DNA from 4 places in the Pseudovibrio sp. Tun.PSC04-5.I4 genome. Region 1 is predicted to be linked to each of the others. Evidence: predicted binding sites of a transcription regulator. Region 1 holds the regulator's gene; each other region holds the start of a gene.
The links. The regulator LexA, encoded in region 1, represses DNA repair genes until DNA is damaged. The targets are predictions, from matches to a motif close to TGTTCNNNNTGTGTTCNG.
Positions count from the first base shown of each region.

Region 2: a site for LexA is predicted at 5,896-5,913, ahead of BLS62_RS24155 (ATP-dependent helicase). Genes of this name have one in related genera too.
Region 3: a site for LexA is predicted at 1,175-1,192, ahead of uvrA (excinuclease ABC subunit UvrA). Genes of this name have one in related genera too.
Region 4: a site for LexA is predicted at 3,453-3,470, ahead of recA (recombinase RecA). Genes of this name have one in related genera too.

Region 1 covers NZ_FNLB01000006.1:1,658,404-1,666,405, forward strand. Annotated here, with positions in the region: gene trpD (anthranilate phosphoribosyltransferase) at 1-306, shown strand, start outside; gene trpC (indole-3-glycerol phosphate synthase TrpC) at 319-1,110, shown strand; gene moaC (cyclic pyranopterin monophosphate synthase MoaC) at 1,174-1,674, shown strand; gene glp (molybdopterin molybdotransferase MoeA) at 1,674-2,888, shown strand; gene lexA (transcriptional repressor LexA) at 3,139-3,864, shown strand; gene BLS62_RS12705 (ComEC/Rec2 family competence protein) at 3,760-6,051, opposite strand; gene gltX (glutamate--tRNA ligase) at 6,456-7,880, shown strand.
Region 2 covers NZ_FNLB01000006.1:4,072,313-4,080,314, reverse strand. Annotated here, with positions in the region: gene BLS62_RS24165 (50S ribosomal protein L11 methyltransferase) at 504-1,406, opposite strand; gene BLS62_RS24160 (cation:proton antiporter) at 1,498-3,315, opposite strand; gene BLS62_RS24155 (ATP-dependent helicase) at 3,390-5,795, opposite strand; gene BLS62_RS24150 (DUF4142 domain-containing protein) at 6,181-6,699, shown strand; gene BLS62_RS24145 (hypothetical protein) at 6,752-7,540, shown strand; gene ligA (NAD-dependent DNA ligase LigA) at 7,587-8,002, opposite strand, start outside.
Region 3 covers NZ_FNLB01000006.1:1,520,288-1,528,289, forward strand. Annotated here, with positions in the region: tRNA gene BLS62_RS12120 (tRNA-Glu) at 36-110, shown strand; gene BLS62_RS12125 (single-stranded DNA-binding protein) at 423-1,001, opposite strand; gene uvrA (excinuclease ABC subunit UvrA) at 1,406-4,339, shown strand; gene BLS62_RS12135 (hypothetical protein) at 4,960-5,502, opposite strand; gene trmFO (methylenetetrahydrofolate--tRNA-(uracil(54)-C(5))-methyltransferase (FADH(2)-oxidizing) TrmFO) at 5,781-7,178, shown strand; gene BLS62_RS12145 (phytoene/squalene synthase family protein) at 7,216-8,002, opposite strand, start outside.
Region 4 covers NZ_FNLB01000006.1:4,240,056-4,248,057, forward strand. Annotated here, with positions in the region: gene BLS62_RS24875 (cell cycle histidine kinase CckA) at 1-419, shown strand, start outside; gene BLS62_RS24880 (hypothetical protein) at 495-962, opposite strand; gene BLS62_RS24885 (pseudouridine-5'-phosphate glycosidase) at 1,346-2,260, opposite strand; gene BLS62_RS24890 (carbohydrate kinase family protein) at 2,293-3,216, opposite strand; gene recA (recombinase RecA) at 3,523-4,587, shown strand; gene alaS (alanine--tRNA ligase) at 4,776-7,436, shown strand; gene BLS62_RS24905 (cyclic nucleotide-gated ion channel) at 7,538-8,002, shown strand, end outside.

The sequences.
Region 1 (8,002 bases):
AACACCTTTACGATTAATCCTGAAGATGCAGGCCTGCCGCTGGCTAGAGCTGCAGACCTGAAGGGCGGAGACCCGAAAGCCAACGCGCAAGCTTTGAGAGAAGTTCTGCAAGGCGCTAAAAATGCTTATCGCGATATCGTGCTATTCAACTCAGCAGCCTCTCTGATTGTCGCCGACAAAGTAACAGATCTGAAAGACGGAGTGGAAATGGCAGCCCATGCAATAGATTCTGGCAATGCCCTTTCCCGTCTGGATAGACTTGTAGAGGCATCCGATGCCGCAACTGCCGCCGCAATGAAACTTTAAGACCGTAGGCCCATGTCAGATATCCTAAAGAAAATAGAAGCTTACAAACGTGAAGAAATCGCAGCTGCAAAAGCGCGAACTTCACTTTCTGATCTCCAAAATGATGCAAAAGCTGCATCACCAACGCGCGGATTTGCAAACTCCTTAAAGGCAAAACACGCCAATGGCGATTATGCTCTCATTGCAGAGGTTAAAAAGGCGAGCCCTTCCAAAGGCCTCATTCGCGCAGACTTCAACCCACCGGTGCTAGCCAAAGCCTATGAAAACGGCGGAGCTGCATGTCTTTCCGTCCTGACAGATACCCCGTCATTTCAAGGTAAACCAGAATATTTGGTTGCATCACGCGAGGCCGTATCTCTGCCAGTGTTGCGCAAAGATTTCCTTTATGACACCTACCAGGTGTTTGAAGCACGCGCTTGGGGAGCCGATTGTATCCTCATCATTATGGCAGCTGTGGATGATGTTCTGGCCAAAGAGCTGGAATATACTGCATTCGAGCTCGGAATGGATGCACTCATTGAGGTGCATGACGAAGCTGAGCTGGAGCGTGCGCTGAAGCTCTCCTCGCCGCTCATAGGTATCAACAACCGCAACCTCAAGACTTTCGAAACCTCTCTGGAAACAAGTGAACGCCTCGCACCGCGGGTCCCCAAAGACAGGATCATCGTCGGCGAAAGCGGCCTGTTCACACCGCAAGACCTCTCCAGAATGAAAAACTCCGGCATCTCCACATTCCTCATCGGCGAAAGCCTGATGCGGCAGGATGATGTTGAAAGCGCAACCAAAGCGCTTCTGAAAAGATAATAAAAAAACTGGCTTCAATGTGGAGCCAACCTACTGATTTAAAACCCGTCCAGAGGCCCTTCCATGTCAGAACTTTCGCCAAAACTTACCCACCTTGATGAGAGCGGCGCGGCCCATATGGTCGATATTTCGGAGAAAGAAGTCACCACGCGTATAGCTCGCGCAGGTGGGCAGGTGAAGATGTTGCCTGAAACTCTGGACATGATCCTCTCTGGCAATGCCAAAAAAGGTGACGTGCTGGCAACCGCACGGATCGCTGGCATTATGGCAGCCAAGAAAACTCACGAGCTAATCCCACTATGTCATCCGCTGATGCTATCTAAGGTTCAGGTAGACTTCACACCAAACCCGAACCTACCGGGAATCGAAATTGAAGTCTTTGCAAAAGTTGCAGGCCAGACTGGCATTGAGATGGAAGCGCTGACAGCTGCGTCTGTTGCGTGTTTGACAATCTACGATATGGCCAAAGCGGTTGATCGTTCTATGGAAATCGGAGAAATCCGGCTTCTGGAGAAGAAGGGCGGCAAGTCCGGTCATTTCCTGGCTGAGGAGGATAACTCCTGATGAGCTTGATCAGCATTGACGACGCACTTGAACGCCTTTTGAAAGGCGTTGAGGCAACACAAACAGAGCATCTCCCTCTTCTGGAAGCTGGAGAACGAGTGCTCGCAGAAGATGTTGCAGCAACGAGAACACAACCTCCGTTTTCTGCTTCCGCTATGGATGGCTACGCGGTCAAAGCAGCCGATACCAGTGATCCCAACAGATCGCTGAAGGTGATAAGTGAGGTTGCAGCAGGTCATAGTTATGACGGAACGCTACAGCATGGTGAAGCTCTTCGCATATTTACGGGCGCTCCAGTTCCTGATGGCGTCGACGCCGTTTTGATGCAGGAAAATGCACGCCGCGACGGGGATAACCTCTTTTGCGAAGAAGCGGTCCCTGTTGGTAAGTTTATCCGCCCGGCTGGCCTGGACTTCAAAGAAGGTGAAGTCCTCCTCAAGCAAGGCGACATACTAGGCTTCCGCGAACTCGCCTTAGCTGGCGCTATGAATCATGCAACACTGCCGTTGCATAAAAAGCCACTGGTTGCGATCCTCGCTAATGGAGATGAACTGGTAGAACCCGGTGAGACGCCCGGCCCGAATCAAATCATCGCCTCCAACCAGGTCGGCATCGCCGAGTTTGTTCGCAGCCTTGGCGGAACACCGCTAATGCTTGGCATTGCACCCGATCAACCACAAGAAATCACCGCACGTGTGAAGCAAGCGATTGAGGCCAAGGCAGACGTTTTGGTGACACTTGGCGGCGCATCAGTTGGCGACCACGATCTCATTCAAGATGTGTTGGGCGCTGAAGGCATGGAACTTGGCTTTTGGCGTATTGCTATGCGTCCCGGTAAACCACTGATGGCAGGCTCCCTTGGACCAATGAAAGTCCTCGGCCTCCCCGGCAATCCTGTTTCAAGTTTGGTCTGCGCCCTCCTCTTCCTCGGTCCACTGCTGAATAAAATGCTCGGGCGAACCGTAACTCAAACAAATCAAAACGTTATCAAAGCGACGCTGACGGCAGCCCTCCCGGAAAACGACCTGCGTCAGGACTACTTACGTGCGCAGGTAACGACAGACGACCAAGGCAATCTCACAACAGAGCCGTTTGCAAAACAAGACTCCTCAATGCTGGCCCTGTTGGCAAAGGCAGATGCTTTAATCATTAGAAAACCACACGCTGCAGCTGCAAATGTGGGTGATCAGGTTGACCTTTTAAAACTACGCTAAGCCAATTGGTAATGAATGGGCAACCCATGTCCACTCACCCTTCAAAATCCAAATCCCCCAGTTCTTGCAGGGCCTAACTGCAACAAAGCCATTGCAGAACACAATGAGAACAGGTAGAGTACGTTCGTGTTTTGTCCTTCCAATCGCATAAGTTGAACACCATCAAGTTAATTTTGGAAGGCTAAGAGCGGACGGCCTGAACGCCGTTGGATATCAATTTGCGCAAATGATGAGCGAACGGGGATAAAAGATGCTTACACAGAAGCAACACGAGCTTTTGATGTTCATCCATCAACGCTTGAAAGAAGCAGGTGTTCCACCGTCTTTTGACGAGATGAAAGATGCGCTGGATCTCCGTTCTAAATCAGGCATCCACCGTCTGATCACAGCGCTGGAAGAACGCGGCTTCATCCGCCGTCTTCCAAACCGCGCAAGAGCTCTCGAGATCCTTAGGTTGCCTGATTCCATCGCACCAGGCTTAAAGCCAATAACCAAGGAAAAAGGCTTTGCACCTGAGGTGATTGAGGGATCTCTTGGCAAAAAGAGCACGAACCCACCGTCAGCTTTCCGACCACGATCACCTGACGAAGTTCCGACGCTGGAAATTCCGGTCATGGGCCGCATTGCTGCTGGCGTACCGATTGAAGCAATCCAGACGCAAAGCCACTCTATCGCGATGCCGGCTGACCTGTTGGGTCGCGGCGAACATTATGCCCTGGAAGTCAAAGGCGACTCCATGATTGACGCTGGCATCTACGACGGGGATACAGTGCTCATAAAACGGGGTGATGAAGCTGAGAACGGTGAAATTGTAGTCGCCCTTATCGATGATGAAGAAGCAACGTTGAAGCGCCTGCGCAAAAAAGGGGCCTCAGTCGCGTTGGAAGCGGCCAACCCCGCCTACGAAACTCGCATCTTCGGGCCGGGCCGGGTTCGCATTCAAGGCAAGATGACTGCGCTCTTCCGCCGCTATTAAGCCACTGACATCACCAGATACCTGCGGATTCCATGGTCTGCGCTGAGCTGCATAAGCCCAGCGCACTTTTTTTATGCGATGACCGGGCGGTCCTCTTGCTGTAAACCACACATAAGCTGAACCGCGCGTTTCCAGCATTTTCTGATCTATCACCAACTCAGCCTTACAAGATGCCGGGGCTTGAAACTGGGCAACGACAATTGTTGCCATATCACAATCTGATATCAGGCTTTCTGCACGCTTAGACTGCGCCAACATTAAAGGCGCAGTCGTTTTATCTTCATCCAATAAAACTGATCTCGAAAACACCTGCAGGATACAACCAGCCTTATCACAGCGTCGGTCCTTTGCTCTGGCCTTATGAGCCTTGAATGCCTGAGAAGGCACTCCTCCTGCCTTCAGCAGGCTGCTAGACGTAAATGACAGTCTTGATGATGTGAGTCGCAATGTCCCATCCGCATCATAAAACGCAATGTGCATTCCTGTTTCCGTCACAATGAGATCAGGTGCGCTGTAGATCAGAAAACAAAAGACAGCTCCCGCAAAGCTAGGGAAAGCAAACCACTTCAAGCAAAATGGCAAAAGACATAATCCGAGTATAGCGAGGATTATGAGCCAGTACCCGAGCTCACTTGCAACACCAATACCACTTTGCCCTTCACTGAGTGAGCTCACCCAGTACGCAGCCTTCAAAACGAGCTGCAATCCCGCTTCCATGCCGTGCAGAAAAAACGCTTCGGCCCCAACAGGAATTGCCAGCAAACTTAGTAAGCCAAGGGGCATAACCACAAAGGTCACAAGTGGCATGGCGAGGATATTTCCCAGTAATCCATAGGGCGCAACTTGCTCAAAATGCATCGCGGCAAGCGGTGCTGTCGCCAATCCCGCAACCAGTGAGGTAAATGCGCAAGCTACCAACCACCGGGAAGATCTCCTCAGAAAGCCTTGAAAACCAACAGGATTTCTATTGGCAGTTGCCCCATCAATAGGCTTTAATCGGTCTTTCACAAAAGTATAAGCAGCGAGTAACGCTAAAACTGCGATGAACGACATCTGGAACCCTGGCGCTAAAACCTCCTCCGGCGCCAAGCTAAGCAACACCAGACAGGCCAGCGCCAGCCCGCGCATACTTAGCGCCCGCCGTCCCAGCAACCCAGCGCATAAAACCAGAACCGCCATGAGAAAAGCCCGCTGCGTTGCAACCGAAGCCCCTGATAATCCGAGATAAACGATTGCAGCCATCAAGGCAGCCAAAGTGCTGTAAGCGTGAATATGCCCGCGCAATGCTAAAGTGGAACTGAGGGATAACAGCAGCCGCGACGCAAGAAACACAAGCGATGTAACAAGGCCCATATGCATGCCCGAGATAGCGAGGACGTGAGCTAATCCTGCTTGTCGGAGAGCGCTCTTATCGATTTTGGAAAGATAGTCCCGTTTCCCCACCAGCAACGCCACCGCAAAGGCACTTTCAGGGCTGTAATCCAACACTTTGCGGATGCGTTGTGCGATGCTGATCCGTACACTCTCAATCACGCCCACAAACCCTATCCCCTCAGGATTGGCAGAAACGACGGGCCGTGAGAGCGCATATCCAACTGCACCAATTCCATCAAAAAACGCTGTGCGAGCAAAATCGTAGCTTCCAGGACGCACCACCCCGCCAGGTGGTAACAACCGCGCTTTCAAAACGATGTTATCCCCCAGAGAAGGCGCAGTTTTCATCCCCTTAATGCTGAGACGGATCAAAAAGGTAAAACGAGTTGTTCCCTTTTCAGGTGAACCAACTGAAGGCCGCAACACGACAGAATAGGAGTTATTACCGGACTGCTTCACAGCGGTGATAACACCTTCTACCTTACGCGTCACGGGTCGCTCCAAGCGCTCCGTTTGCAACCATTCCACACGCAAATCAGCAAGGAAAAATCCAGCGGAAAAGAACAGAAGTGCCAACAAACCGTAATGAGCTTTCCTCGCATACCGTGCTCGAAACACCAGCAGAACCAGTGCAATAAAGGGTATTACGCTCAATAGACCCCACGGCTCTGCAGGCAGGGAAAAATAGCAAAGCACACCTGCAAGGTGGCAAAGCGCATACCACACAATACCTTGCCCCCTATCCCAATCCTGCACAAAGGCCGCACGGGCATAACTGCCGGCAGCAGCCCAATCCGGATGAAGAACAAACATCCAACCCTGCTGAAGCCAGCCCTTCAAGTGCCCAACAGCTTGATATAAGTACGAGCTAAACGGTTGGTATTGCTCACAAACCACATCACTTGCGTCGCTATGTGAGTTCTCTGCGTTTTTTGGCAAAAAATTGCGTTGTTTTGACACTTGGTCATCTGCAATAAAATCCCCGGCAGAGGGACCAGCAAAAATCTTATCCTCCTCCACGCACAGTTCGCCTATTCTGATAGCACCACCACCAGATTGCGACTTGCCTGAGGATGATTGCCCCTCGTGCACCCTAAGCCCCTTTCTGCCTCTTGGGAGAAACCCCACGCTATGGTACACAGCCAGAAGAGATACGGCGCCCCGTCGTAATTACCCCAAATTTATCTATGTAACCTGCGAGATTTCTGATTAGGCCTATGACCAAAAACGTCGTTACGCGCTTTGCGCCCTCCCCAACTGGCTACCTTCATATTGGTGGCGCCCGTACAGCTCTATTCAACTGGCTCTATGCTAAGCGCCATGGTGGCAAAATGCTGCTGCGCATTGAAGACACTGACCGCTCACGCTCCTCCGAAGAGGCGGTTGATGCGCTGCTGGACGGCTTGACATGGCTGGGCATGGACTGGGACGGCGAGCCGATTTCTCAGTACGGCAATGCAGACCGTCACCGCGAAGTTGCTGAGCAGATGGTGAAGGATGGCACTGCCTACTACTGCTACAGCACACCTGAAGAAGTGAATGCGATGCGTGAAAAAGCGCGCGCTGAAAGCCGCCCGCCGCGTTACGACGGCACATGGCGTGAGCGCGATGCATCACAGGCACCTGCTGGCATCTCTCCGGCAGTTCGCTTGAAGGCTCCACAGGATGGCGAAACCATCGTGCAGGATGAAGTTCAAGGCACCGTAAAGTTCCCTAACAAAGACATGGACGATCTGGTCCTGCTGCGCTCTGACGGCAATCCAACCTACATGTTGGCTGTGGTGGTCGATGATCACGACATGGGCGTGACCCATATTGTGCGCGGTGATGACCACCTCACCAACGCAGCGCGTCAGGCTCTCATCTACAACGCCCTGAACTGGGAAGTGCCAGTCATGGCGCATATCCCGCTGATCTACGGACCAGACGGCGCAAAACTTTCCAAACGCCACGGCGCAATTGGCGCAGAAGCTTACCGTGCAATGGGTTACTTGCCGTCTGCTATGCGCAATTACCTTGCACGCCTTGGCTGGTCTCATGGAGATGATGAGATCTTCTCTACTGAGCAGATGATCGAGTGGTTTGGTTTTGACGCGATTGGTAAATCCCCATCCCGCTTCGATTTCAAAAAACTGGAAAACCTGAACGCCCATTACATGCGCTCTGAGGGTGATGACAGTCTGATGAAAGACTTCCTCGTCTACCTGATGGACGTAGAAGGCGGCATGGATGTCATGCGGTGGATTTCAGGCGATGGGAACATTGACAAGTTGGTTGCAGCCCTCCCGGGTCTCAAAGAGCGTGCAAAGACACTTGTAGAACTACAAGAGTCCGCTAGATATCTTTGGGTGCAACGCCCACTGGATCTCGATGAAAAAGCCGAAAAACTACTTTCTGAGGAAGCGCGTGCTGTTCTTGGAAAAGTGCTTCCAAAACTGGAGTCTCTTGAAGAATGGACTGCCCAAACAACTGATGCTGCAGTGCGGGAAGTTGCCGAAGCAGAAGAACTAAAGCTCGGTAAAGTTGCTCAGCCATTGCGCGCTGCACTCACAGGTCGTGGCACATCCCCAGGCATCTTTGATGTGCTCGAAGTTCTCGGAAAAGAAGAATCTTGCGCACGAATTCGTGATTTCGCAGCATAATCCGCTGAATTAAAAAAGAAACTACCGCTACAAGACTTAGCCATTCGTAGCGGTAGTTACACTTATAACTAAAAGCCGTGGTTGCGAGCGCTTGCGACATCGCGTCAAATGAGATAGGCAGT
Region 2 (8,002 bases), 2.4 Mb from region 1:
ATCTATTCGGAATGCGCGCCAATCAGAAGCAAATGAAGTTGTAAAAGGCAAGCTCCACAGAATCTAAAACAATATTGCACTGCAAAGTGCACAAAAATTAAGAACACAGAATACGGCTGGCAGCCCTGAGCCGCTGAAAAGCGCTTTTAAGCGGCTCACACCGCCAAACACCCCTCCCTGTGTTTGGCACGTCAAACAAACTCCTCCCAGTTGTTTGGCATACCAAGCAAGTTCCTCCCAGTTGCTTGGCACACAAAAAGACCTTTGCTTCCCCAGCAGTTTCCTCCCAATCTGCTGGAACCGGAAGCAAAGGTTTTTTGTTTTCTAAAGCGTGTTTCCCAAAAAATACTCTCGGTTTTCGAACAGCAAACGCACAAAACAAAAGATCAAAGCAGTTCGAAAAAACCAGGTTGAAGGCAAGTTGCTTTGCTGCGTATAGCCAACAAAAAACCCTCACAGCACGAAGCTATGAGGGTTTTAAATCTGGTTCAGCAACTTGCAGCTTAAGGTGACCAGTTGCCTTTAATAAATGTAAGCGTCAGCCAGCCATCAATTTCGTGGCGATGCGACAACTTCAACCCTTGCTGGCCGTAAGCGGAAATAATCCGCGGTCCATGCTCAATCCGCAACCCGGAAAGCACCAGCGTGGATTTATGCGCCAGATTACAACACAGCTTGGCAGACATCTGTACCAGCGGCTTTGCCAGAATATTGGCAACCACAAGATCAAACGGACCATACTCACTAAAGCGACGGTCTTCTAAACCAGCTCCGGTAAACGCCTTAAACAGCGGGCCGACATTGTTTTTGCGTGCATTATCGATAGCTGCTTCTACTGCGATAGGGTCAATATCCGTCGCAAGCACTTCTGAGCCGGTCAATTTAGCCAATGCGATAGCAAGAACACCGGTTCCTGTACCCAAATCAAGCATACGAGAATATTTGTGACGCTTCAGCAAGCGCTGAAGTTCCAACAAACAACCCTCAGTCGTACCATGGTGCCCGGTGCCAAAAGCCTGTGCCGCTTCAATCTCAATACCGATATGGCTGCTACCAACGGCATCCCGATCATGGGCGCCATGCACAATAATGCGTTCGGCACGAACAGGTTTCAAACCCTCAAGGGACTTAGCAACCCAGTTGATGTCAGGAAGAACCTCAACCTCTGCATCGCTTGGAATAACGCCGCCCTCAAATTGATCGAACAAGCGCATTTCGACAAAACTGGTGGCCTCATCAATGGTGGATTCCAGAATCAGCACTTCCGCTGTCCAGATCTCACCATCCTCGGAGTTTTCAAAGACAGCGACAGGAAAACCGTCATCTTCAAAGCGATATTCCATAACGTCAGAAAGTGCTTTGGCTTCCGCTTCAGGCGCAGGAATGCGAACCCGGATCGTGTCCATGCATAAACCCTTAGTTTTGGTGAGCTATCTAAACTCACCCAAAAAATCATTGAATAGGCGTATAGAATGCGCGGCATGGAAAAGCCAGTACTCAGGAGCGTTTCTCGCGCTCCTCTGCATATTCACAAGCAACAAGGCTAAGGATTATTGAACCTGAAACCGGAGTTCCATTCGGGGGGCCATTCAGCGGACGCAACTTCTTCTTAGGCTCAATCACCATGAGTACAATTGCCGTTTCTGGCAGTGCCTCCATAAACGCAACCCATCCATATGTTTCCGTCAACTCACTGGCTTTGATAAACCAACCCTCACACATCTTTGTCTCAAGATCATTATAGCTGTGCTCAGGTGAGAGAAAGGGCCTGCCGCCAAGCGTAACAACACGCCGAAAGCGCTCCTGCTCCCCCTGCTCCTCAGAGGGCGCGAACTGATACACCTCTCCGCGCCCGAACAATGGACCAAAGTTGGTTGCAACCAACGCGTTGTAATCATCATTATCGGTAAGTGCGAGAAGCGCGCTGTAATTCTCCAACGGCAATGCATTCTCAACTTCTTCAGAAAGCACCTCACCGTAATAATGTTCCAAGCCGGCATGACGGGAGAGACGTAACTTGCCCCAGTTTCGATCAACGATCAGACTAGGAACCTTCAGTGTTTTCAGCTTAGTCGCAAGCGCGACACTAAACCTGCTGGACCCAACAAGCAGCAAACCCGGCCCGGTATGACTGGAAAGCCCCAACCACCGCGAAAATGGGCCGAGCGTAAACCCATGCGCAAAAACAGTAGCCACCACAACCGCGAAGGAAAGCACAGCCAGCCGTTCGCCATCGGCAACGTCATGCTCAACTAAGGAACGGGCGAACAAGCCAGAAACCGCAACCGCCACAATACCGCGCGGGGCAATCCATCCAACCAGCACCCGTTCCCTCCAGCTCAAATGCGCGCCAATAGTGCCAAGCCAAACAGAAACTGGCCGAATAACAAACAGCAGAACCAACACAAAGGCCAGATCCTGCAATCCAAACTGAGCAAGACTGGAAAGCTGCACCGAAGCTGTGAGAACAATAAACACCGAGGAAACCAGAACAATCGTGATTGCCTCTTTGAAACGCTTCAACTCCTCAAGACTGGCAAGCCGTGAATTTCCAAGAACCAGCCCAAGAACGGTCACAGTCAAAAGACCAGACTCCTCCAGCACCAGATCTGAAAGGGCATAACAGCCAATCACACAGATGAAGATAAGCGGCACTTTGAGAAACTCAGGAACACGGCCACCCACAAACAGCCAGATCAATCCCTTCCCCAGTGCCCAACCACCAGCACCGCCCAACAGCAAACCAGCGATGGCGCGAACAGCCAAAATCTGAAAACCCTGCTCACCGTGATAAACCAGATATCCTTCGAACATCAAAACGGCGAGTAAGGCCCCAAACGGGTCAGCCAGAATTGCTTCCCACCGCAAGAGCGAGGCAACACGGCGCTCCAAACGAGCTTGCCGCAAAAGCGGAATGATAACCGTTGGACCAGTGACAATGAGGATAGATGCAAAGACAAGAGCCGAAGGCCAGCTGAGCTCAGCTACGTAATGAGCATTAAGGGCACCCAACATAAACGCGATACAGGCTCCAATAAGAACGAGTCGCCAAACGCCCTTATAAACACCGCTAATACGTTGAAAATTAAGGGAAAGACCGCCCTCAAACAGAATAACGGCCACACCCAGCGCAACAGTAGGACGCAATAAATCACCAAACAACGAAGTGGGATGCAAAATGCCTGTCGCTGGCCCGATCAAAAACCCTGCGACAAGCAAAACCACAATCGCGGGAAGTGCCAACCGCCAGGCGAGCCACTGTGCACCAACACCAGCAACAACAATCATCGCCAAAGCGATAACCACATCGTTCATTCGCACCTCCCAACACAACCATGAAGAGAGATAACACAAACTTCCGCAGAGGCAATTAACGCGTGACTTGAAGCTTATGCCCGGTCAACAAAGCCATCCAGCACTTTCTTTAGGCCAGATTTCTCAAAGTCGACGGTCAACTTATTCCCCTCGATGTCACTGATTATCCCATAGCCGAACTTCAAGTGGAAAATCCGCTCACCAATGGCAAAATCACTGCTGACTTCAATGACGCTTTTGGCAACAAGATCGCCCTCAATGGTCGTCGGACCAGCCTTTTTCGCTCTGCGGGTTTGGTTGCCACCATGCATACGGCCATACTGCTGACCAGAAGCCTGCGTTTTGCGGGCGCGCTGCCAGCCGGGAGTTGAGTAGGTATTCTGGAACGCATCGCTGCTATCAAAACGACTTGCCCCATATCCCCCTCCGGAACCACCCGAGTTATAGCCCCCATAGGAGTTTGAGGATTCAACAACTTCAACACTATCAGGGGGGAGTTCATCCAGAAAACGGGAGGGAATACTGGACTGCCAGGAGCCATGAATGCGTCGGTTAGAGGCAAACCACACCTTCACCCGCTTCCGTCCACGCGTCACACCAACATAGGCAAGACGCCGCTCTTCTTCCAGTCCCGCTTGCCCGGTTTCATCCAAAGCGCGCTGGTTTGGGAACACACCTTCCTCCCACCCGGGGAGGAAAACACTATCAAATTCAAGACCTTTTGCCGAGTGAAGCGTCATAATCGAGACCGCATCCTCATTGGCTTCACTATCCCTATCCATCACCAACGAGATGTGTTCAAGGAAGCCAGCCATGCTCTCGAACTCTTCCATGGAGCGGATAAGTTCTTTCAAGTTGTCCAAACGACCCGGCGCTTCAGCAGAACGATCCTGCCGCCACATCTGGGTATAACCGCTTTCATCAAGGATGATCTCGGCCAGCTCCGTATGGCTCATAGCCTCAACCTGATTGCGCCAGTTATCAAACATCCCCAGCACATCCGCCAGAACAGCACGCGCTTTCGGGCGAAGTTCAGAAGTCTGCACCATTTCAGCAGCAGCAGCCATCATCGGAATGCCCTGAGATCGCGCGTATGTATGAACCAGTTTAAGCGTAGCTTCACCCAAACCACGTTTAGGCGTGTTGACGATGCGCTCAAAAGCCAAATCATCAGTTGGCTGCAGCACACAGCGGAAATATGCCAATGCATCGCGGATCTCCATGCGCTCATAAAACCGCGGACCACCAATGACACGGTAGCTCAACCCAAGCGTAACAAACCGATCCTCAAACTCACGCATCTGGAAAGAGGCCCGCACCAGAATAGCCATCTCATTGAGAGAATGACCGTGGTTCTGCAGCACTTCAATCTCATCACCAATAGCACGCGCTTCCTCCTGAGAATCCCAGACTGAAGCCACCTGAACCTTTTCCTCGTCCTCAGACAGCGCTTGATCCGTGAACAAGGTCTTACCCAACCGACCTTGGTTATGAGCGATCAAATGAGACGCTGCGGCAAGGATATGGCTGGTCGAGCGATAGTTCCGCTCCAGACGAACAACCGTCGCACCGGGGAAATCCTGATCGAATCTCAGGATGTTATCTACCTCAGCGCCGCGCCAGCCGTAGATTGACTGGTCATCATCACCAACGCAGGCCACATTGGGATTGCCCTGAGCTAACAAACGCAGCCACAGGTACTGTGCAACGTTGGTATCTTGATACTCGTCCACCAGCATGTATCGAAACCGATGCTGAAAGCTCTTCAAAACATCTGGATGCTCTTTGAAAATGGTGATGCAATGCAACAGCAAATCGCCGAAATCACAAGCATTTAGAATGGAGAGGCGTTCCTGATAGGTCTCATAGAGCTTACGCCCCAACCCGTTTGCAAAACTTTGCGCATCTCCAGCAGAAATCTGCGCAGGCGTCTGCGCACGGTTCTTCCAGCCATCCATGAGCCCAGCAAAGACTTTTGCAGTCCAGCGTTTGTCATCCAACCCTTCAGCGCGAATGATCTGCTTGATCAAGCGCAACTGGTCGTCCGTATCCAGAATGGAGAAGGAAGACTTCAACCCAACCAGCTCAGAATGGCGGCGCAGGATCTTGACACAAATCGCGTGGAAGGTGCCAAGCCATGCCATGCCTTCAACGTGAGTACCGATATAGGCGCCAATACGGTTCTTCATCTCGCGCGCAGCTTTATTGGTGAAAGTCACAGCAAGAATTTGGCCGGGTGTCGCATGTCCTGTTGCAAGAATATGGGCAATGCGCGTTGTTAGGACACGGGTTTTCCCGGTTCCTGCCCCTGCCAAAACCAACACTGGACCGTTGATCGTCTCAACGGCGAGTTTTTGTTCGGGGTTCAAACCTTCCATATAAGCCGGCATGTCCGTTTGACGCGCAGCCATCGCTCGTGCCGCTATACCACCCGCCTTGGGCTGCGGAGCAACCGATGGATCAGCAGGGTGAAGAGGCATTCCGCGATGTAGTGGGCCAGAAGAATTTGCCATTGAACTCGTAGGATCCTTTGAACGCATTACCCTCAAAAATCAGAGGGAGAATCTTCAATACTTAATGAAGAACAATATAGCAACAGCGTTGAAGATGCGAGAGATCTACGAAGCGATACACATCGTTTTGCAGCACGGGTCACCTTCACTCAACTACTCTTGGTCAAATACTAATTTAACCTGCGGCGTTTTACTGAAGAGATCTTCAGAACACTGAAAAATAGGAAGGAGCACTTAGTAATTTAAATAGAAAAATACATTATAAGCTATTTCACAGCGGCACGCTCACTCCATACAAGGTCAAACCCCAAAGATATAGTTTGTAGACTCGTAACAACCTGAAAGAAAAACTATGAATACTGGTAAGTTACAAATTTCTCGTAGAAAAACACTCATCGGCTTATCTGGCGCTTTGCTGGCCACTCCCGCTCTCATCACCTCCGCCAGTGCGGATCATCATGCGGGAGGTGAGTACGTCGATAAAACACTCACAATTAGCCCGTTTTCCCTCGCGATCAGCGAGATGGCTGAAACAAAGGCATCCAACCCATTGGTTCGCCAGTTCGCCAAACTGGAAAAAGGCGAGCAAACAGCTGTGTCGCACCTGATTGAATCCACGGGCGCAATTGCACCGCCACGCCCGCCAGCACTAGAAGATATCTACAAAAAACTTGAAGCTGCCTCTGGAGAAGACTTTGACCGGCTTTATATCTCGACTGAAATTATTGGTCACGAAGACTTGTTGGCAGTTCAAATGCCTGAATCTGGTAAAAATCCGATCAACGTGAATGTTGCAACCGCAACTATCTTGGTACCATTCATCCATACGCATCTAACGATGCTCGCAGAAATTCGCAAACAAATCAGCTAGTTATCTAGCGACACATTGATTGAATCTATCCGTCAGGGTCAACAGTATTCTGATGGTTTCACTTGATCTTACCTTAGGTAAAAACCCCTCTATATTGAAGCTAAATTCAAATTGGATTAGTCGCAATAACCGTCAGTTTTCTAAACCCATTCCTATGCTTTTGTCTCCAGAATTATTGTTAGATCTAGCAGTATGCGAACCCAACCTTGATGGAGAAAAAAACATGCCGCAGGTATTGTGTAAATTCAAAAACTTTGACGACTTTTACGGCTCTTACTCTTCGCTTTGGAGCCAGATTAATAGCCGTGTCGGCCTGAATTCTGCTGATAAAGGACGCTTCGATAAAGCAATTTTTCAAGGCAAAGGAGCTATGCGGCAGTCCTATGACAACCATGTAGACGCAGCTCCTGAACTTGCCAAAGCACGCACGCAAATTGAAACTGTAGAGAAGAAGAAAAAAGCAGCTCTAACCTACGCTAATGCTTTGAGCCGTTTGGATTCTGAGATCAGTGCTAAAAAACAAATGCTGGATGTAATAGAAAGCAGGCTAGTAGAAAAAAAACTGGACCCTAAGAAAGATCAGAATTTTATAGATTCTCAAACTGAACTCAAAAAACTAATCAAAGCAAGACCTGTTGTGGCCAAGAAAAAGCTGGAATACGATAAACTTGCAAAGCTTTGTGATGACGTGACCAAAGCTTATGATAAACTCAAAAAAGACGTTTCCAAAAAAATTGAGATGAGCGTGCAATACGACAAGAAAAACCTGCTCGTTTACATCGGTAAAAAAGCGGAAGCCTCAGTAAAGCTAGTCGCTACACTGAAGTTCGGCCCGGGGTAAACCCCGGACCACGACTGAATTTTATAAGAGCCTGACCATTTTGCTTCTAATTGTCGCCGACAAGCTCGAACCAGTCGTCCTCTGAGATAACATCAATGCCAAGGCTTTGTGCCTTGGTAAGCTTGGAACCTGCTTTAGGTCCAGCAATCACCAGATCCGTTTTCTGGGAGACCGAGCCTGATACTTTCGCGCCCAAGCTTTCGGCCCGCGCCTTAGCTTCATCGCGGCTCATCCGTTCCAAACTACCTGTAAACACGAGTGTTTTACCTGCAACAGGGCTGCCTGAGCTATCGGCAACAACAACATTAAGTGGTGTAATTTCCGCCAGCAAAGCATCAAGGGCTTCTCGGTTATGTTCCTCCGCGAAGAACTCAACCAAGGCATTGGCAACAGTTCCGCCGATACCATCAATATCGTTGAGATCACGATAGGCATCCGAAGTCGTATCCGTCGCAGAATTCA
Region 3 (8,002 bases), 140 kb from region 1:
GCCAGCGCACAACACGAGGCGCTGCTGATGAGTGTGCGCCCATCGTCTAGCGGTTAGGACGCCGCCCTTTCACGGCGGAAACAGGGGTTCGATTCCCCTTGGGCGTACCATTTACTTTCCCAAAATTCTATATGCTTAGCTCCATTGGTACCAATTCGTATATCTTATGGTCAATGCACACATGTTTTCTGGATTACAGAAAGCCAAAAACATGGACATGAAGCATTCATTGCAAAAATTCTGCATTACCGAACCTCTCCCGCGTTGACAAGCATCTAGTGAAACAGTTCAAAATTCCTATTGGCTGTCCACTCCCACAACGCTCAGCCTTCAACGCACCATGCAAAAATGAAAAATGCTCAGAAACAGCTGCATCGCACTATTTCTGAGCATCGAATTTTAATTGCTATACAGAGCAGGCCTTAGAATGGAATCTCGTCATCCATTCCACCCCCAAAGCCGCCGCCAGATGGGGCAGATCCACCGCCGCCACCGCCAAAGCCACCACCCTGATTACTGGCGCCACCGCCAGTGGAACCTCCACCAGAAGAACCTCCACCAGAGTATCCACCACCCTGATCGCCGCCGCTACCACCACCAAAGCCGCCAGATTGACCACCAGCTTGACCGCTTTGACCGCCGCCTTCGCCGCGACCATCAAGCATTGTCAACGTAGAGTTGAAGCCTTGCAAAACAATCTCGGTTGAATATCGCTCCTGACCACCTTGGTCCTGCCATTTACGGGTCTGGATCTGACCTTCAATGTAAACTTTGGAGCCTTTGCGCAGGTATTGCTCAGCAACCTTTGCAAGTCCTTCGTTGAATACAACAACGCGGTGCCATTCAGTGCGCTCACGGCGCTCGCCGCTGTTACGATCGCGCCAGCTCTCAGAAGTCGCGATGCGCAGGTTTACGATCGCCTTGCCGTCCTGCGTGCGCCGAACTTCCGGATCTGCGCCCAGATTTCCAACCAAAATGACTTTATTGACGCTACCGGCCATTGAATTACTCCTAGATCAAAGCCTGCTCAGCTATTTTGAGCAGGTCGAGTTGGCAAGTAACCTATGCTCCGAGCCCCACAAATCAAACAGGCTTTCGCTTAGCAGTGACATTTGTCCACATTTCCCAGCAGATCTGCGAATATATGAGGCACCAGAAGGTTCCGCTCAAAACTCGTTCTATTTTTGTTCCCATACATTCGCATCTACTCCCACCAAGTTCAACACTGAAATTTCTGCAAAGACAATTTTCTGAGAGCATATTCAAAAAGGCTTGCTCCTTAAAATCGTTCCGTTTATGTTCCACCTAATTTATTGCGCATACCTCCTGTATTTTTGAGGATCGCGCCTTGACCTGTTTTGCTCTTTAGATGGCGAAATCAGCATTCGTGACAAAGGACAGCTCCATGGCGAAGTCGCCAACCCGTAATAACCAGAATAATCATGCGCGCGTTGATCACCTCAAACAGATTACCGTACGCGGCGCTCGCGAACATAACCTAAAGAATGTCGATCTGGATCTTCCACGCGATAGTCTGATTGTTATGACTGGCCTGTCCGGTTCGGGTAAGTCCTCCTTGGCCTTTGATACGATTTATGCCGAAGGGCAGCGCCGCTATGTTGAAAGCTTAAGCGCTTATGCCCGCCAGTTTTTGGAGATGATGCAAAAGCCGGACGTAGACCAAATCGACGGCCTATCTCCTGCAATCTCCATCGAGCAGAAAACCACTTCAAGAAACCCGCGCTCAACAGTCGGCACAGTCACCGAAATCTATGACTACATGCGCCTGCTCTTCGCCCGCGTCGGCATTCCGTATTCCCCTGCAACTGGATTACCCATTGAAAGCCAGACCGTCAGCCAGATGGTTGACCGCATTTTGACATTGGAAGAAGGCACGCGTCTTTTCCTCCTCGCGCCTATCGTTCGGGGCCGCAAAGGCGAGTACCGCAAAGAACTCGCAGAGCTGATGAAAAAAGGCTTCCAGCGCATCAAAATTGATGGTGAATACTACGAAATCGCCGAGGCCCCGGCGCTGGATAAGAAATTCAAACACGATATTGACGTCGTGGTTGACCGCCTTGTCGTGCGTGAAGATATGGCAGGACGATTGGCAGATTCCCTGGAAACAGCGCTGGAATTAGCCGAAGGACTCGCCACCGCAGAATTTGCGGATGAAAAAGATGAAAAAGGCAAACCAAAGCAGATGATCTTCTCGCAGAAGTTTGCCTGCCCGGTATCTGGTTTCACAATTCCAGAAATTGAGCCACGCCTATTCTCGTTCAACAATCCGTTCGGCGCTTGCCCAACGTGTGATGGCCTCGGAACGAAGCTCGCGTTTGAAGCCGAACTCGTTGTTCCAGATCAGACCCTATCACTTCGCGGTGGAGCAGTACTTCCGTGGGCAAAAACCGGAGCAACCTCTCCGTATTACGCTCAAACACTAGAAGCGCTAACGAAGCACTACAAGCAGTCCATGACGAAGGCTTGGCGTGACCTGCCTGACGACTTCCAAAACGCTGTTCTTTATGGAACCGGCGATACAAAAATCCAGTTTGTATATGACGACGGCACTCGCTCTTACAAAACAGACAAGTCGTTTGAGGGCGTCATTGGCAACATTGAGCGCCGCTGGAGAGAAACAGATTCTCAGATGGTGCGCGATGAACTCTCCCGCTACCAATCCGACCATGCATGCGACGCCTGTAAGGGGTACCGCTTGAAGCCAGAAGCACTCTCAGTCAAAATTGCTGACCGTCACATTGGCCAGATCACCGCCCTTTCAATCAAAACAGCCCATGAATGGTTCTCCAGCATTGAGGACAAGCTAAGCGATAAACAGACCCAAATCGCTTATCGTATCCTAAAGGAAATTCGAGAGCGCCTGAAATTCCTGAATGATGTCGGCTTAGAGTACTTGTCAATGGATCGCGCCTCCGGCACGTTGTCCGGTGGTGAAAGCCAGCGTATTCGCCTTGCATCTCAAATCGGTTCCGGTTTAACCGGCGTTCTTTACGTTTTGGATGAGCCATCCATTGGCCTTCACCAACGTGATAATGCCCGGCTTCTGGAAACACTCAAGCACCTGCGCGATCTGGGGAACACCGTTATCGTAGTCGAGCATGATGAGGATGCAGTCCTCACAGCTGATTATGTGGTGGATGTGGGTCCAGGTGCGGGTATCCATGGTGGTCAGGTCGTGGCGAAAGGCTCACCAGAAGAAATCATGGCCAATCCTGCTTCCCTTACCGGTCAGTACCTTTCCGGCAAAATGAGCATTCCTCAGCCCAAAGAGCCACGCAAGATCGACAAAAACCGACAGATCAAGGTTTTCGGCGCCCGCGGCAACAACCTGAAGGATGTGAACGCCAGCATCCCACTTGGCACATTCACGTGTGTGACCGGTGTATCTGGAGGCGGCAAATCAACCTTCTTGATCGACACCGTCTATAAAGCCACGGCCCGACGGCTAAACGGTGCCCGCGACAACCCTGCTCCGCACGATCGTATTGAAGGTCTGGAGCGCCTCGACAAAGTCATCGATATCGACCAATCCCCGATTGGCCGCACGCCGCGCTCAAACCCTGCAACCTACACCGGCGCCTTCACGCCCATTCGGGAATGGTTTGCTGGCATGCCGGAAGCAAAAACTCGCGGCTACGCACCAGGTCGCTTCTCGTTCAACGTCAAGGGCGGCCGTTGTGAAGCTTGTCAAGGCGATGGCGTCATCAAGATTGAAATGCACTTCCTACCGGATGTCTACGTGACATGTGATGTTTGTAACGGTAAGCGCTACAACCGCGAAACACTTGAAGTCCAGTTCAAGGGCAAATCAATTGCAGGTGTACTGGATATGACTGTTGAAGAAGCTGCCTCCTTCTTCTCAGCTGTTCCCTCCATTCGCGACAAAATGGAAACCCTCGCCCGGGTTGGCCTCGGCTACATCAAGGTTGGTCAGCAGGCCACCACCCTTTCTGGAGGTGAGGCACAGCGTGTAAAGCTGGCCAAAGAGCTGTCAAAGCGCTCAACAGGCCGTACTCTTTATATTCTGGATGAGCCAACAACAGGTCTCCACTTCCATGATGTCGCCAAACTACTGGAAGTTCTTCATGAGCTGGTGGACCAAGGCAACACGGTTCTTGTGATTGAGCACAACCTTGAAGTCATAAAAACAGCAGATTGGATTCTGGATCTGGGGCCGGAAGGCGGCGATGGCGGCGGAATGATTGTCGCGACCGGTCGCCCTCAAGATGTAGCGGAAGTACCGGAAAGCTATACCGGGCACTTTCTTAAAGAGCTGTTTGACCGGCGTGGATCAGGCAAACTCGACGCAGCTGAATAACAACATCCGGAGTGGCTGCGATTTCCTTAGCCACTCCTTTTTCTATATAATTCTCTTTTGCGCACAAATCCCAGCGCCAAAACACAGCACGCCTTTCGCAGTGCCATATTCGATTCATTGAAAATTGATTAAGTCCAGCCCATTAAATGCATAATAATTAGGCATTCTGCTTTTTAGGTATGCAGTTTTGTGCTTTAAATCACATTTTTATTGCATTGCACTATAGTATATACGGCAAATTCTGTCCCTATTAGCGAAAATGAGATACTTCACATCGAACTTGCTATGCATATTACGCATAGCGGACATGCGAAATGATGTGATGCACAATTAGAAACTCTTTTGTATAAACCACCTCAAGGCCGCTGAGGAACTCCTCCCAATCTTTTCAGTGGCCCAACATACAATCCTCAGGTGGCACCTCCTCCCAAGCCACTTGATGGGTCCGAAACAGAGATTTCCTCCCAGTTCTCTGTTTACTAGCTTCGCCCGTCGTTCCTCCCATCGACGGGCGTTAGCTGTTTTAAGGCCTCTTTTTCCAAATCAGCCCAACCACAGTACAAAATAAAAGCGCGTCACATCTGCAACGCGCTTCTTCATTTTTTGGCCCCCTAGCAAATTTATTGGATGTGTGGCTTCACCAAGTCTGCGCTCGTCATATGCATCCACTTGGACAGATGCAAAATATCCGGCGCCTTGCCATTGCTTAACCGCCAGCTATCAACAACCCACGGAACCTGTGTCGTTTCATCGACAACAACCGCGGAGGCATGTGGGTACTTACCATCAAGGAAATACCCCCGGGAGGCAGGCCGCGTTACACGGTGGTACTTCAACCACCCTTGCGCGCTTGCATAGGTGAGCAGGCTGGTCGTATTGGTGGCCTCGTCAATACAGTCCATTTGACCTCTGACATTACCATTACCCATATCAAGTCCGCCAATATCGTCGGAGGACCCAACCACAGGACCAACGCGTATCTCCTGCCACTGCACCGCTTGGGAAATCGCTTTACGTTCAGCCTCCGGGCTTTTAGCTCCGCGCTTCAGGAGTGTGCGCAATTCGCGTTTGTCTTGCGCGTTGAAGGAAACTGCCGTGCGATATTCACATCCAAATCCATGGCAGATATAGAGCGTATCAACTTTGTTTTCGAGAGCACCCATTTGGGCGTACCATGAGCTCGGCGGCCCGTTAATTTGGCTCATACAGGCAGAAAGCCCGAGAGCAGACACGACAACGATTAAACCTTGAGAAATCTTCTTCAATTTCTTTTTTGAAATATGCATATGTTTATGTGAATCACTTTGAACGACCATGGGAAATTGATGACCTAAATGATTGAATTGAGCAAGTTCTGAGGCTAAGCAATTTGCAAGCAATAAACACTTAGGCTTCTACAAGCGCAATGGCGCAACAGCAGCCCAGTCTGATTGGATGAGAAATGACTAAGCAACCCATACATGTGGTTGGTGGCGGCCTCGCAGGCTCAGAGGCAGCTTGGCAAATTGCAGAAAAAGGCCTCAAGGTCGTTTTGCATGAAATGCGCCCGACACGGAAAACCGATGCGCATCAAACCGATGGCCTTGCTGAGTTGGTCTGCTCCAACTCTTTCCGGTCTGATGACGCTGAAAACAATGCGGTTGGCCTGTTGCATGCCGAGCTGCGCGCTGCTGGTTCCCTCATCTTAAAATCCGCCGATGCCAACAAAGTCCCCGCTGGGGGAGCTTTGGCAGTGGATCGCGATGGGTTTTCGCAGACTGTACAAGCCGCTCTTGAGAACCACGAGAACATTGAGATCCGCCGCGAAGAAGTCACGCAGATCCCAGCAGAAGATCAAGGTCAGGTGATCCTTGCAACGGGGCCACTGACCTCGCCAGCGTTGTCTGAGGAAATTATGCGCGTTACGGGGGAAGATTCCTTAGCATTCTTTGATGCCATTGCGCCAATCCTCCACACCGAAAGCATCAATATGGATGTGGCGTGGTTCCAGTCTCGCTACGACAAGGTTGGCCCAGGCGGCAATGGGAAAGATTATATCAACTGCCCAATGGATAAAGAGCAATACGAAGCCTTTATCGATGCGCTGATTGGCGGTGAGAAAACCGTTTTCAAAGAATGGGAAGCAAACACCCCTTACTTTGATGGCTGCCTGCCGATTGAAGTGATGGCAGAACGGGGCCGGGAAACACTGCGGTATGGCCCAATGAAGCCAATGGGTCTGACAAACGCTCACCAGCCAGACATCAAAGCTTATGCAGTTGTGCAGCTGCGGCAGGATAATGCCCTTGGCACGCTGTACAACATGGTTGGCTTCCAGACCAAACTGAAATACGGGCCGCAAGCTGAGATCTTGCGCATGATTCCAGGTTTGGAAGAAGCGCAATTTGCCCGCCTTGGCGGATTACACCGCAACACCTTCCTCAATTCCCCGCGCTTGCTGGATGACCAGATGCGCTTGAAGGCCATGCCACATGTTCGCTTTGCAGGTCAGATCACAGGCTGTGAAGGATATGTGGAATCCACAGCAGTTGGCTGTCTGACTGGCTTATTTGCTACTCATCAGGCACTTGGTACCATCATCACCCCACCTCCCGTCACAACGGCATGTGGTGCAATTGTCAACCACATCACAGGTGGTCATATTGACCGGGAAAGCGGCTCAGGCCCGCGTTCCTTCCAGCCGATGAACATCAACTTCGGTCTGCTGCCACCACTGGATGAAATGCCCAAGCATCCGGAAGGCAAACGCTTGCGCGGTAAAGAAAAAACCCGCCTCAAAAAGCAGGTCATGGCCAAACGTGGTCTGGATGATTTTAAAGCTTGGGTCGCAACGACCTAATCAATAAAAAGGCCGGGAACACCGGCCTTTTTTATTCTCATACGAGCTTTGCAAGATGCCTTGACGTCCGCCACATGCACCACATTCTACGCATATGAGAAGCTCCCCCATGAACCACAAGAGGTTCAAAGTTATCTTTGTCCGCATCATTTAAAAACAGTCGTGCCTGAAACACCGGCAAAAAGGCTGGCAATACCCGCGGATCAACACCGACCAGCGCTGCCTCACATTGATCGAGGTGATGGTTACAATGGGTGATCATCTCCTCAAACACAGCCCATACACCGTCATTGGAGTTGCTGCCAGTGAAGGCATTGGCCAAAACACTATGGCGTTCAAGCACATCATTGGGAATAAATTGTTGGTGCCGCGCGGCTTGCCACGTCAAGGTCTGCAACAGGCCAGCCAGCGCATAAGCGACCCCGCCATGCCCGCAAGCATCAGTAACTTGAGTGTCAGCATGCTCACCGCCTAAGATGAGAGAAGCCAGTAAAACAACTGAAGAGTTGGTCTCGCCGCAATACCCTTCAAGATCATTGAGCGTTGGCATCGGATCAGAATACAAATCAAACCGACGCGCGGATATCAAGTTCAGAAATGGCTCTTTTGGCAGCTTGTGATGATCAATTGTCTGCAAAACGGCTTGTGCGACCGGATTAAACTCCACATCCCCGTGTTCCGTCCCGCTCAGTGTATCATGCCACCATTGCAGCCGAATTTCACCCGGCATAGGTTCATTGACCAGCTCACGGATCCGCGCAATCTCGCAGGCAAAGGCGTAGATTGCTGATAAACTTGGACGAGCAATCGCCGGAGCATACAGA
Region 4 (8,002 bases), 2.6 Mb from region 1:
CAGAGTTGGAACCAACAAATGCTGACTTGACTGGTTCTGCAACTATTCTGCTTGTGGAAGATGAAGAGGCCGTGCGTGCCTTTGCAGCGCGTGCGTTGAGCGGGCGCGGTTATACCGTGCATGAAGCGGGCTCAGGCACGGAAGCGCTGGAGATCATGGAGGAAACCGGTGGTGAGATCGATCTGGTTGTTTCTGACGTGGTTATGCCGGAGATGGATGGGCCGAGCCTTTTGATTGAATTGCGTAAAACCCGACCAGACCTCAAAATCATTTTTGTTTCTGGTTATGCTGAGGATGCGTTTGAAAAGAATTTGCCTCCGGAGGAAGGTTTTACCTTCCTACCAAAGCCGTTTACGCTGAAGCAGCTTGCGACCACTGTGAAGAAAACGCTGGATGCAAAGACGCAGGAACGAGCGTAAACCAGAGCTGGCTACAAATAAAAAAGCCGGAGAGTGCAGGGTGCAGTCTCCGGCTTTTTTGTTGAACTGTTCGGATTAGCAGGGAGACGTTGCTTCCGCATTTGCTTTTAACTGCTGCAAACTTTGCATGGAACCAGGGCTGCCCGGCAATTTAAATGCCTGTTCTTGTGGCGTGTAAATATTGTTTACGAGCGCGAGATCCTGAACCACACTTGTGTTGCACTGATTTCCTGAGAACCGCAGACGGATGCGATAGGCGCGTTCTCCGGAATCTGATAGGCCAAACTCTTGATCTAAAACAGGATTTCTTCCGTGCACATAGTTTTCCATAACAACCATGTTAGGTTGGTTTTGCTGGATGATTGTGCCGCGGGCGGTCGCGCTTTTCACTAGGGTGGCGCGTACGACTTCTGGCGATGCTTTGATCTGAATGGACTGGGCGTCAGCGTCCGGGCGAAGAGTCGATTGACCACTGCGGTTTGATGGGCCGCTTTGACAAGCAGCAAGTGCCGCGGTTAATCCGATAAAAATGAGTTTTTTCATTGCGTAAATCCTGCGGATGACAATGGATGAAATACCCCTCGCCAAACCATGAAACTCTGTTGGGCGTGATTTAGTGGAACTACCCAATAATGGGATTGGCCCGTTATCGCATATGCCCGCCCGATGGCGTTTTGATGTGCACGGTGTGACTACAAAATGCAGATGCGCTAATAAAAGCACAGCGATGTAAATGAACTCTAGTGCAGAAACACCTAGAATATTTAGGGCTGAAAAACAACGGAATCTTTGCCGACAAGCTCATGGAAATTCTCAGCAAGTATTGAGTTTTTGCGAGACCAACTACGGACTAAAATGGAACTTTGGGGTATATTTGGAGGAAAGTTAACTCCGGGTCAGCCTTGCCGACCCGGAATTTTTGATGATTAGCTTGTCAGTCCGCATGCAATTTTTGCAGAAAGCTTTGCATTATTTTTTACCAGCGCAATGTTGGTGGCAAGGCTTCTGCCTTGTGTGCGCTCAAAGATGTCTTGCAGAACGAATGGAGTAACGTTCTTGCCTCTGACGTTCTGCTCTTCAGCTGCCTGAATGGATGCATCGATGAAGACCTGCATTTCATCTGCCGGGATCTCGTTTTCCGCTGGTACAGGGTTAGTTACGAGAATGCCGCCGTGGTCAGCGAATTTTTCACGGAATTTGATGAGTTTTGCAACATCAGCTGCATCATCCAGGCGGTACGGTGCTTTAAGCTGTGAATCGCGAGACCAGAATGCTGGGACGTTGTCGCAGCCAAAGCCGATGACAGGTACGCCGCGGGTTTCCAGAACTTCCAGTGTTTTTGGAATATCGAGCAGGGCTTTTGCGCCAGCTGAGACAACACAAACTGGGGTGCGGGAAAGTTCTTCCAGATCAGCAGAGATATCGAAGCTTGTTTCTGCACCTTTATGTACGCCGCCAATGCCGCCAGTTGCAAATACGCGAATGCCAGCTGCGTGAGCAGCCATCATGGTTGCTGCTACTGTGGTAGAGCCGTTTTTGCCCAGTGCCATTGCAAAGGAAAGGTCAGCGCGGGAACACTTCATCACATCTTTGGCGTTGGCCAGCTTTATAAGCGTGCTGTCTTCCAGTCCAACGTGAAGTTCTCCGTCCAGAACTGCGATGGTCGCAGGAACTGCTCCGCCATCACGAATGATCTGTTCAACTTCGCGAGCTGTCTCAACATTTTGAGGGTACGGCATGCCGTGGGTAATAATTGTAGATTCTAATGCGACAATTGGGGAGCCGTTGCTTAGGGCATCTGCAACTTCTTTTGAATGATGAATTTTAATTGAACTTCCCATGGTTTCCCAGTCTTTCATTTGTTGATTGCGCGTCAGGCGTGCTCAAGTAAACGCGCCTGAAGCGAGTGTGGTGAAAGCGTTTCCGGTGCTGCACCAGTTGCCTCCACCGTAATAGATGCGGCAGCAAGTCCGCTGCTTACTGCTGCATGTGGGGTTTCATCGAGGCAATTTGCATAGAGGAAGCCAGCTATAAATGCATCGCCGGCACCAGTTACATCTGTTGGCGTAACTGCAAAGGGTTCGTGCATGCTGGTCGTACCACCGCTATAAAGCGCCAATGGTTTGCTTGAGTTGCTCACCACAACCGTTTTTGCCCCGCGCTCTGCAAGCATCTTTGCCATCACCTCATTGGAGTGGCTGTCTGCTTCACAGTTCAGAAGGGCCGTGGCCTCATCCTTGTTTGTGAAGAGAATGTCAATTTGTGGCAGAAGAGCGCGAAGTTTGGGGGCTTTTGCTATGGAAACAGTATCTGCTGCGAGGAGCCGGTGGCCTTTGGCATTTGTAAGAGCTGCTAGAGTATCTTCCTCAAGGTTGGTTTCACACAACCAGATATCGCAGTTAAGGAGGGCTTGGGGGATCGGATTGTCCTTACCGAACCGCACTTTGGATGTGATCTCGCTATCGGAGATAGCACAAAATAGCGTGCCATCCGGGTTATGAAGTGCAAGGTATGACCCCGTCCGGCCGCCCTTAACAGTGTTAAGGCTCGACGTATCAATTCCGCACTGAGATAGAATTTCAGCAAGGAAGGCTCCATCCGCATCATCGCCCAGACAACCGTTCATTACGGGCTGCATGCCCAAGCGAGCCATGGCTCGCGCGATGTTTGCTCCTACGCCGCCCGCACGGGACATAATTTCCCCGGGTGTAGATGTATCTGGTTTAAATTGTCGATCTGCATGCGCAATCCTGTCTAAGTGAATTGCGCCTATTACTCCGACATTGCGTAGAGACATAACCAAAACTTCCCGCCAGTTTTTTTGAAACACTGTTGATATGCAATGCGGGCACTCAGCGCAAGCTAATCACAAATACGGACTGTGGGTGGATTGCAAATCGACTGTTCTTGCGCAATGATTCCGAATTCTGATTTAATTGAAGCACGGAACAAAAGTTATCTACATACTGAACAATAAGAGAACGAATTGTAATAAATCTATTTTTATTAGTTAGTTATAGGGTATTGCGTATTTGGAACAAAATGAGTACAAATAACTGACTTTGAAACTGCGCGTCCATCGTGAAATAAGGGATGAGAACGTATGGCACAAACTTCACTTCGCCTTATTGAGGGCAATCAGATGGATAAAAATAAAGCACTGGATGCAGCGCTTTCTCAAATCGAACGAGCCTTTGGTAAAGGTTCGATTATGCGCATGGGCCAAGGACAGGTCGTGGAAATCCAAAGTGTCTCGACTGGTTCTTTAGGTCTTGATATCGGTCTTGGTATCGGTGGGCTTCCTAGAGGGCGTATTGTTGAGATTTACGGGCCAGAAAGCTCGGGAAAAACGACTTTGGCTCTGCATACGGTCGCCTGTGCGCAGCAGGCTGGCGGTGTTTGCGCGTTTATTGACGCTGAACACGCGCTTGATCCTATTTACGCACGCAAGCTTGGCGTGAACATTGATGACCTATTGATCTCTCAGCCTGATGCTGGTGAACAGGCGCTTGAAATTGCTGACACACTGGTTCGTTCGGGTGCGATTTCTGTACTCGTGATTGATTCGGTTGCTGCGCTGACTCCAAGAGCTGAACTTGAAGGAGAAATGGGGGACTCGCTCCCAGGTCTTCAGGCTCGCTTGATGAGCCAGGCTCTTCGTAAGCTTACAGCTTCGATTTCCAAGTCGAAAACTATGGTGATCTTCATCAACCAGATTCGTATGAAAATTGGTGTGATGTTTGGGTCTCCGGAAACAACGACTGGTGGTAACGCGCTTAAGTTTTACGCATCCATCCGCCTTGATATTCGCCGTATTGGTGCGATTAAGGATCGTGATGAAATCGTTGGTAACCAAACCCGCGTGAAGGTGGTTAAGAATAAGCTGGCGCCTCCATTCAAACAGGCTGAATTTGACATTATTTATGGTGAAGGCATATCCAAAATGGGTGAGTTGCTGGATCTGGGTGTTAAAGGTGGCATTGTTGAAAAATCTGGGGCTTGGTTCTCTTACAACAGTCAGCGACTGGGGCAGGGACGAGAAAACTCGAAGAATTTCCTAAAAGAAAATCTTAAGCTTGCTGATGAAATCGAATTGGCGATCCGTCAAGGCGCTGGTCTGATCGCTAAAGCGCTTGATGACCCAGAAAAAGTAGCGGAAAAACAATAAGAGTTAGAAGAGGCTGGTTTTACCAGCCTCTTTTTTTTGTAGGGTTTTATGGACAGACTTGCTGCGGATGGCTAAAACGCGGCAGATACATTTTTTTGCGGCATCTTGATGATGCACAAACCCTGCAGTTCGGGTGCTGTGATTATTTCAGCAGCAATCCCTTTAAAACGAGACGGACATCAAGACCTATGAGTGGCGTCAATGAAATTCGGTCGACTTTTCTCGACTACTTTGCAAAAAACGGACATGAAGTTGTTCCTTCCAGTCCATTGGTGCCACGTAATGACCCGACATTGATGTTTACCAATGCGGGAATGGTGCCTTTTAAGAACGTGTTTACGGGTCTTGAAAAGCGTGATTATGTTCGCGCTACGTCCTCTCAAAAATGTGTACGCGCAGGCGGCAAGCACAACGATCTGGACAACGTTGGGTATACGGCTCGTCACCACACATTCTTCGAAATGCTGGGCAACTTTTCGTTTGGTGATTATTTCAAGGAAAACGCTATCGAATTGGCGTGGAACCTTATTACCAAGGAATTTGGCCTCGCAACTGATAAGTTGCTTGTGACTGTGTATTCCGAGGATGATGAAGCGTTTAACATCTGGAAGAAACTCACCGGCTTTGCCGATGAACGGATCATCCGTATTCCAACCTCAGACAATTTCTGGGCAATGGGGGATACGGGGCCGTGTGGTCCGTGTTCCGAAATATTTTACGATCACGGTGAGCACATCTGGGGAGGCCCTCCTGGTTCTCCTGAGGAAGACGGTGACCGCTTTATTGAGATCTGGAATCTCGTGTTTATGCAATACGAGCAGTTGCCTGACAGACGCATCGATTTACCGCGCCCGTCAATTGATACTGGTATGGGTCTTGAGCGGTTTGCGGCTATCATGCAGGGCGTTCATAACAATTATGAAATTGATCTCTTTAAAGCGTTGATTGCGAGTTCTGAGCATCTCACAGGCGTTGAAGCTGAAGGTAAAGCGCAAGCAAGCCACCGTGTGATTGCTGACCACCTACGGTCGATGGCTTTCCTCATTGCTGATGGCGTTACGCCCTCTAATGAGGGACGCGGTTATGTGCTGCGCCGTATCATGCGCCGCGCGATGCGCCACGCAAACTTGCTTGGTGCGAATGAGCCGGTCATCTTTAAAATGCTGCCGACGCTTGTACGCGAAATGGGGCAAGCCTTCCCTGAGCTACACCGCGCTGAAAAGCTTATTGAAGAAACTGTCCAGCTGGAAGAAAGACGCTTTATCAAAACACTGGAACGCGGTCTTGGTCTTCTGGAAGATGCAACGAGCTCGCTTGGTTCTGGTGACCAGTTGGATGGAGAGACTGCTTTCAAGCTCTATGACACATTTGGCTTCCCGCTTGATTTGACACAGGATGCATTGCGTAACCGCGAGATCGCTGTTGATACGGATGCCTTCAATGTTGCCATGGAACGCCAGCGTGCTGAAGCACGTGCGGCTTGGTCTGGCTCTGGCGATGCTGCGACGGATGCGATCTGGTATTCTATCAAGGAAAAAGCGGGTGCTACTGAGTTCCTTGGGTATGGAACTGAGAAGGCTGAGGGCGTTGTTCTGAGCCTCGTAAAAGATGGTGAAGAGGTAACTGTCCTGACACAAGGTGAGGAAGGATTCCTCATTTTGAACCAGACGCCGTTTTACGGTGAGTCCGGTGGTCAGGTTGGTGATTGCGGCATCATGAAGGGCGATAATGTCTCTATCCGTGTAACCAATACGCAGAAAAAGACTGATGGCCTGTTCATTCACGCGATCACCGTAGAGAGCGGTGACGTGAAAGTTGATAATGCGCTTGAGTTGATTGTCGAGCATGGTCGCCGCAGTGCAATTCGCTCCAACCACTCCGCAACGCACTTGGTTCATGAAGCGCTTCGCGAAGTTTTGGGTGCACATGTAGCGCAGAAGGGGTCACTTGTGACACCCGAGCGTCTGCGTTTCGATTTCTCTCACCCCAAACCAGTGAGCAGTGAAGAATCAGCGCTGGTTGAAGCGTTTGCCAACGAAGTGATTTTGCAAAACACGTCTGTTGAGACGTCTCTCATGGAAGTTGACGAGGCGATTGAAGCAGGTGCGATGGCACTCTTTGGTGAGAAGTACGGCGATGAGGTTCGTGTCGTTTCCATGGGAACGGCCACGCGTGGTGAGAAAGCTGGCAAAGCCTTTTCCGTTGAGTTGTGTGGCGGGACTCATGTGCGGCGCACAGGCGACATCGGTCTTGTGACTGTTGTGTCTGAAGGTGCTGTTGCGGCTGGTGTTCGCCGTATTGAAGCGCTGACCGGCGGAGAAGCTCGTAAATACCTTGCTGAGCAAGATGCTTTGATGCGTGAGACGGCTGGTCTTTTGAAAATTTCAGCGACTGATGTTCCTGCGCGTGTTGCGAGCTTGTTGGAAGAACGCAAGAAGCTTGAGCGTGAGCTTGCAGAAGCGAAGAAGAAGCTTGCTATGAGTGGCGGTGGATCTGGCGCAGATACTGGTGTGTCTGATGCAGGCCAATTCAAGCTTATGGCTCGTGTTTTGAACGGTATCAACCCGAAGGACCTTAAGTCTATTGCTGATGAGGGTAAGACAGCCCTTGGCTCCGGTGTTGTGGTGCTTATCAGCAAGGCTGAGGATGGCAAGGCAGCTATCGTTGTTGGTGTGACCAAAGATAAAACCGAGACAGTGAGTGCTGTGGATCTTGTTCGTATAGGTTCCGCTGCGTTGGGCGGTCGTGGCGGCGGCGGTCGTCCAGACATGGCGCAGGCAGGTGGGCCAGACGCGGATAAAGCGGATGATGCGATTGCTGAAATTAAGTCGCATCTTGAAGGTCTCTAAGAGATATCTAAAGTAGCTATGTGAATTGAGGGGGGATTTAAGTCCCCCTTTATTTTTGGCGGATATTCTCTCATTGGCTCGGGCAGCCATTGGGGGATTAGGTGGCCAGCACCATTAAATTTAAGGTTTACAATCTTTTAGAGCGTAGCAGTGCGGGCAATCGTCTGGCTCAGCAGATTGATGCAATTCTCATCATATTTATCGTGATCAATGTGGGTTTGGCGGTTCTGGAAACTGAACCGAGTATTGGCGAGGTTTATATTTGGGAGATTTTCATTCTAGACTTCATCGCTGGTTCAATCTTTGCGATTGAATACCTGCTGCGGCTTTGGGTTTCTGATCTCCATCCTCCTTTGAAAAAGTATGGCTCCTTCAAAGCCCGCTTTGTTTACGCGCTTCAACCTTTGTCTGTTGTTGATTTTGTTGCGGTGATGTCGTTCTGGCTCTCCCTATTTTTCACGAGCATCAGTTGGAAATCATTGGTTATTTTGCGCCTGCTGCGTTTCTTGAAGATTGCACGGTATTCCCCCGCGGTGCGTTCCCTTATTTCCGCGGTGGTTGCTGAA